DNA from 2 places in the Actinoplanes oblitus genome. Region 1 is predicted to be linked to the other one. Evidence: riboswitches for the same ligand, from Rfam matches in the RefSeq annotation. Region 1 holds a riboswitch; the other holds the start of a gene.

What was found. Region 1 has a riboswitch for thiamine pyrophosphate ahead of Actob_RS03270 (thiamine phosphate synthase). Riboswitches for the same ligand answer to the same signal wherever they lie in the genome.
Region 2: another riboswitch for thiamine pyrophosphate. It lies ahead of Actob_RS06580 (ECF transporter S component); the one in region 1 lies ahead of Actob_RS03270 (thiamine phosphate synthase).

The regions. Positions count from the first base shown of each region.
Region 1 is NZ_CP126980.1:706,619-710,014, forward strand. Features, by position in the region: gene Actob_RS03265 (ABC-F family ATP-binding cassette domain-containing protein) at 1-1,217, shown strand, start outside; TPP riboswitch at 1,251-1,361, shown strand; gene Actob_RS03270 (thiamine phosphate synthase) at 1,355-1,939, shown strand; gene thiO (glycine oxidase ThiO) at 1,936-2,952, shown strand; gene thiS (sulfur carrier protein ThiS) at 2,943-3,143, shown strand; gene Actob_RS03285 (thiazole synthase) at 3,146-3,396, shown strand, end outside.
Region 2 is NZ_CP126980.1:1,441,414-1,444,809, forward strand. Features, by position in the region: gene Actob_RS06575 (ABC transporter ATP-binding protein) at 1-1,183, opposite strand, end outside; gene Actob_RS06580 (ECF transporter S component) at 1,194-1,784, opposite strand; TPP riboswitch at 1,845-1,948, opposite strand; gene Actob_RS06585 (alpha/beta fold hydrolase) at 2,057-2,872, shown strand; gene Actob_RS06590 (DUF6328 family protein) at 2,904-3,396, shown strand, end outside.

The DNA.
Region 1 (3,396 bases):
CGATCTTGGGCAAGCCGTGGGACGAGGCTCGCAGCCGGATCGTCCGGACCCTCTCCGGCGGCGAGCAGAAACGCTTCGCCCTCGACCTGCTGCTGCGCGGCGGCGACGAGGTGCTGCTGCTCGACGAGCCGGACAACTTCCTCGACGTGCCCGCCAAACGCTGGCTGGAGCAGCGGATCCGCGAGTCGAACAAGTCGGTGCTCTACATCTCGCACGACCGGGAGCTGCTGGCGCAGACCGCTGACCGGGTGGTCGCCGTCGAGGGCGGTGGCGCGTGGACGCATCCGGGCGGGTTCGCCTCCTGGCACGAGGCCCGGTCGAACCGGCACGAGCGGATGGAGGAGCTGCGCCGCCGCTGGGACGAGGAGCACGAGAAACTCCGCGAGCTGGTCTTCACGCTGAAGAACAAGGCGGCCTTCAACGACGGGCTGGCCTCGCGCTACCAGGCCGCGCAGACCCGGCTGCGCAAGTTCGAGGAGGCCGGCCCGCCGCCGCTGCCGCCCAAGGACCAGTCGGTGCGGATGAACCTGCGCGGCGGCCGTACCGGCAAGCGCTCGGTGATCTGCGAGAACCTGGAGCTGGAGGACCTGACGTTCCCGTTCGACCTGGAGATCTGGTACGGCGACCGGGTCGCCGTCCTGGGCGCCAACGGCACCGGCAAGTCGCACTTCCTGCGCCTGCTCGCGGCCGGCGGCAGCGAACCCGACCTGGAGCACCAGCCGGTCGACGGGGCACCGCTCACGCCGGTGCGGCACCACGGTGTCGCACGTCTCGGCGCGCGGGTGCGGCCCGGCCACTTCTCGCAGACCCACGACCGCCCCGAGCTGGTGGACAAGACGCTCGTCGAGATCCTCTGGCGGGGTGACGAGCACCGCTCCGGGATGGACCGCGCCGGCTCGATGAAACACCTGAGCCGGTACGAGCTCTCGGCGCAGGGCGACCAGCGGTTCGGCACCCTCTCCGGCGGTCAGCAGGCGCGGTTCCTGGTGCTGCTGCTGGAGCTGTCCGGGGCGACGCTGCTGCTGCTCGACGAGCCGACCGACAACCTCGACCTGGCCTCGGCGGAGGCGCTGGAGGAGGGATTGAAGGGCTTCGAGGGCACCGTGATAGCCGTCACCCACGACCGCTGGTTCACCAGGTCCTTCGATCGTTTCGTGCTGTTCAGGAGCGACAACGAGGTGGTCGAGGTCCCCGAACCGGTCTGGGACGTTCGCTAGCTTTTTTGGTGACGGACCGGTTAGGGTCCGGTTACTACAACCCACGGGAGTCCGGGCACCGGGCTGAGAGGGGGGCTGATGCGGCCCCCGACCGTCGAACCTGATCCGGGTCATGCCGGCGCAGGGAGGAGCGCGTCATGGACGCATTGTCGTTCCCCAGACTGCACGTCATCACCGACGACCTCGACGTCGTGCGCGGGGTGGCGCAACCCGGCGTGGCGGTGCAGATCAGAATCAAGAGCAACGACCGTTTCGCGTACGCGGTAACCGTCGAAGCCGTCCAGATCTGCCGGGCAGCCGGAGCGATGTGCCTGGTCAACGACCGGATCGGGGTCGCTCTCGCGGCCGGTGCCGACGGCGTGCACGTGGGCGCCGACGACCTGCCCGTCCACGCCGCCCGCCGGGTCCTCGGGCCGGACGCCGTCGTCGGGGCCACCTGCCGCACCCCGGAGGCGGCTCGCGCCGCGGTCGCCGAGGGCGCCTCCTACCTGGGAGTCGGCCCGGCCTTCGCGACGTCCACGAAGGACGGACTCCCGCCACCGCTCGGACCGGACCGGGTGGCGGAGGTCGCCGCCGCGGTGCCCGGCACCCCGGTGCTGGCGATCGGCGGCATCACCCTGGAACGGGCGCCGCTGCTGAAGACCCACGGGATCGCCGCCGTCGCCGCGTTCACCGCCGACCCGCGGGGCTCGGCCGCCGCGTTCCTCGAGGTCCTGGCATGAGAGCCGCGGTCGTCGGCGGCGGGATCATCGGGCTGAGCATCGCGGCCGAGCTGCTGCGGCGCGGTGCGGACGTCACCGTCTACGACCCGGCGCCGGAGGGCACCGAGGGCGCCTGGCACGTCGCGGCCGGGATGCTGGCACCGGCCGGCGAGTCGGTCTTCGAGTTCCCCCAGCTGGAACGGCTGCTGGCGGCGTCGAACGAGCTGTGGCCGGCGTTCGCCGCGTCGCTCGGTGACGTCGGCTACGACGACGCCGGGACGCTCGGGGTGGCGCTGACCGCTGATGACGTGACCGAGATGGCGCGCGAGTGGAAGCACCAGGGGTTGTCGCCGCTCACCGGCTCGCAGCTCCGGGAGCTCGCCCCCTCGCTCTCGCCCCGAGTGCGGGCCGGTGTCTTCGCGCCGACCGAGCGGCAGGTGGATCCGCGCCGGGTGGTGCGGGCGCTGCGCGGGATGCTCGGCGGGCGTACCGTAAATCGGTTTGTCTCCGACGTGTCCGAAGTGGAAGCCGACGTCGTGGTGGTCGCGGCCGGCTGCGGCACGGCAGGGCTCACCGGGCTGCCGATCCGGCCGGTGAAAGGCCAGGTGCTGCGCCTGCGAGGCGAGCCGGGACTGCTCCGGCACGTGATCGACGGGGCCGCCGACGGCCGGCACGTCTACCTGGTCCCGCGCGCCGACGGTGAGGTCGTGGTCGGCGCCACCCAGGAGGAACGCACCGACAGCACGCCCACCGCCGGCGGCGTCCACGATCTGTTGCGCGCCGCCCTGGACCTGGTACCCGGCCTGGCCGAGCACGAGCTCGCCGAGGTCACCGTCGGGCACCGCCCCGGCACCCCGGACAACGCGCCGGTCCTCGGCACTCTCCGCGACAACGTGGTCGTCGCCGCCGGGCACCACCGCAACGGCATCCTGCTCGCACCGATCACCGCGAGGCTGATCGCCGACCTGGTGCTCACCGGCAAGACCGATCCGATCATCGACGACTTCACCCCCGGGAGGTTCGGATGCGCCTGACCGTCAACGGCCGGCACCAGACCCGGCCCGAGTCCTGCTCGGTCGCCGTACTGGTAGCGGAGATCACCGACGCGCACCGCGGTGTCGCGGTCGCCGTCAACGGCTCGGTAGTCCCACGATCCACCTGGGCACAGGTCGACCTCGCCGACGGCGACGCGGTCGAGGTGCTCACCGCGGCGCAGGGCGGCTGACCATGGACCTGTTGCCGGAGAACGGACTCATCCTCGGCACCGGCGGCGCGAACAGCCTCGCCGCGCTGGAGGAGGCGATCGTCGCGTCGGAGACCGACCTGGTCACTGTGGCGCTCCGCCGGGTCGAGGCGGCCGGTCCCGGGCTGCTGCCGATGCTGGAGCGGCTCAAGGTGCGGATCCTGCCGAACACGGCCGGCTGCTACACCGCCGGCGACGCGATCAAGACGGCCAAGATGGCCCGGGAGGCGTTCGA
Region 2 (3,396 bases), 730 kb from region 1:
GATTCGCCGCCGCCAGCCTCTCCAGCCGCAGCCGGTGCAGCAGCTCGTCGACGGTCCGCCGGATCTCGTCCGCCGGGCGGCCCAGCCGGCGCGGGCCGAGGGCCAGCTCGTCGGCGACCCGGGCGGTGACGAACTGATGCTCCGGGTTCTGGAAGACCGACCCGATCCGCTGGGTCAGCGTGGTGGCCCGCCACCGGTGCGGTGGCCGCTCGTCGCCGAACCCGGTGATCCGCCCGGAACCCGGCGCGAGCAGGCCGCCGAGCAGCAGCGCGAGGGTGGACTTGCCGGCGCCGTTGGGACCGGTCACCGCGAGTACCTGGCCGGCCCGGGCGGTCAGCGACACCTCGGGGAGCCGGCCCGGGACGGTGACGCGCTCGGCACGCAGCAGTTCGGCGGCGGACGGGCGTACCGAAGCAGCAGTCGCGGTGACCGCGGACTGCCGCGCGGCGACCGGGCGGCCCGGCACCCAGACTCCCTCGTCGGCGAGTTCGTCGCCGCAGGCGGCGAAGATCGCCTCGGGCGCGCCGTCGGCCCGCACCCCGCCACCCGGCTCCACCACCACCACCCGGTCCACCAGCGGCAACGCCTCGGCCACCCGATGCTCCACGATGATCAGCGTGGTGTCCGGGCCGGCCGCGCGGCGGACCGCGTCCCGGATCAGCGCGGCGCCGGCCGGATCGAGGTTGGCCGTCGGCTCGTCGAGCAGCAGCAGCCCGGGTCGCGGCGCGATCACCCCGGCCAGGGCCAGGCGCTGCGCCTCACCGCCGGAGAGCGCGTGGGTGGGACGATCATTCCGGTACGGGAACCCCACGCGGGTCAGAGCGTCGGCCACCCGTGGCCAGATCTCGGCGGCGGGCAGTCCCCGGTTCTCCAGCCCGAACGCCACGTCGTCGCCGGAGCGGGCCATCACCAGCTGGGTCTGCGGATCCTGGAAGAGGATGCCGGCCCGGTCCCGGGCCTTGCGCGGCTCCAGCCCGTCGATCTCGATGGTGCCCTCGGCCTCGCCGGAGTCCTCCGGCAGCAGCCCGGCCAGCGCGGCCAGCAGGGTGCTCTTGCCGGCCCCGGAGGGACCCAGCAGGAGCACCCGCTCGCCGCGCCGCACGTGCAGGTCCAGCCCGCGCACCGCCCAGGCGCGACGGCCCGCGTGCCGCCACCCGAACCCGCGCAGCAGAACCTCACTCACCGGACGGACCTCAGATCAGCGCCCGTTCCCGGCCGGCCGGGAACCGGTCGAGGACGCCGGTCGGGGCCAGGGCCCGGACCACCAGCCAGGCGCCGGCGCCGGCCAGGACCGCGGCGCTGGCCACGGTGATCAGCGCGTAGGGGACCCGGTAGCTCCACAGGGCGTAGTCGTAGGTCCAGACGAACCAGTCGAAGACCGCGGCGACCACGCCGGCCAGCGCGCCGGAGAGGACGCTCACCGGCAGGTTGAACACCCGGTAGCGGAACAGGGCGAACGCCAGCTCGGCGCCGAGGCCCTGGGCGGCGCCCTGGAAGATCACCGTGGCACCCCACTTGTTGCCGAGCAGCGCCGAGATGATCGCGGCGACGGTCTCGGTGAAGAACGCCGCGCCCGGCTTCCGGATGATCAGCCCGCTCAGCACGGCGGGCAGGAACCACATGCCGTAGAGGACGGACTGGGCCGGCGGGAAGAACAGGAACGCGTTCTCGGTGGCGGCCCAGACCACGTCCCAGGCCCAGAAGATCACGCCGAACGCGACGGCGATGACCGAGGCGATCACGATGTCTATCGTGCGCCATCTGTTGAGGTTGTCTGACTTCATGTACGCCTCCCAGCGTGTACGCACCGGGAGGAGACGCACGCCATGCGTGGAACATGGCGCGGCTGGAGAAGACCGAACTTCCTGCGCTGGCATTACCCAGATCAGGTACGAGGGTCTGCGGCCAGGCCGCACTCTCAGCGCTGTGCGCTCCCCTGTCGGATCGAAGCGCGCCCGCGACGCGCGGTTCCCGCGGTCGTGAACTAGCTTCGGTGGATGTGCTTCGATGACGCTAACACCGAGGTGGCGATCCAGCACAGCGAGGGAGTGATCACATGCAGGTCAAGGCTCGCGGCCTGACGTTCGAGGTGACCGAGGGCGGTCCCGAGGACGGGCAGCCGGTGCTCCTGCTGCACGGCTTCCCGCAGGACCACCGCGAGTTCGATCTCCTGATGCCCCGGCTGCACCACGCCGGTCTGCGCACCTACGCGATGGACCAGCGCGGTTACTCGCCCGGCGCCCGCCCCGGCGACGTGCGCGACTACCGGATCGGCGAGGCGGTCGCCGACGTGCTCGGCGTGCTGGACGCTCTCGGCCTGGAGTCGGTGCACCTGGTCGGGCACGACTGGGGCGCCCAGGTGGCCTGGCTGGTGGCCGGCCGGCACCCGGAGCGGGTGCGCACGCTGACCGCGGTCTCGGTGCCGCACCCGCGGGCGATGATGCTGGCGCTGCGGGTCCGGCCGAGCCAGCAGGCCCGGCTGGCGTACTTCCAGCTGTTCCGCAGCCCGGTGGCGGAGCGGCTGCTGCTCGCCGGCGGCGCGCTGGTGCTGCGCCGGATGTTCGGCCCGATCGGTCCGCGCGCCGACCTGTACGTCAAGGCGATGCGCGAGCCGGGCCGGCTGACCGGCGGGCTGAACTGGTACCGCGCGTTCCGCACCGCTGACGTCGCCGACCTGGGCGAGATCACCGTGCCGACCACGTTCGTCTGGAGCGACCGGGACGGCGTGGTCGGGCTGACCGCCGTGCTGCGCACCGCCGACTGGGTCCGCGCCGACTACCAGCTGGTGGCGATCCGCGGGGTCAGCCACTGGGTGCCCGAGCAGGCGCCGGCCGAGCTGGCCGGCGCGGTGCTGGCGCGCATCGGCGTTTGACCATGGCCGGGACGGGGAATGCGGCAGCACCATGGCCCCCTCGTCCAAGGAAACCGCAAAACAGCGTTGGGACCGGAACTTCGCGGACCTGTTGCAGGAGCTGCGCGTCGCGCAGACCGGTGTGCAGATCCTCTTCGCCTTCCTGTTGACCCTGCCGTTCTCCAGCGGCTTCCCGAAAACCACGGCGTTCCAGAAGGACGTGTACATGGTGGCGCTGATCAGCGCCGCGTTCGCCACCGCGCTGATCATCTCGCCGGTGGCGTTCCACCGGGCGCTGTTCCGTCAGGGACGCAAGCCGGAGCTGGTCCGGTACTCGCACCGGATGGCCACCGGCGGCTTGGCCTGCATGCTGGTGTCGATGGTCAGCAGCGTCCTGCTGATCACCGACTACGTGCTGCACGCCCGCTGGGCGGTGATCCTCACCGTGGTGGCCGCCGGATGGTTCCTCACCTTCTGGGCGATCCTGCCGATCACCCACCGCAACTGGGGTGAGGACGAGGACAAGGACGGGTTCGTCCTGGACG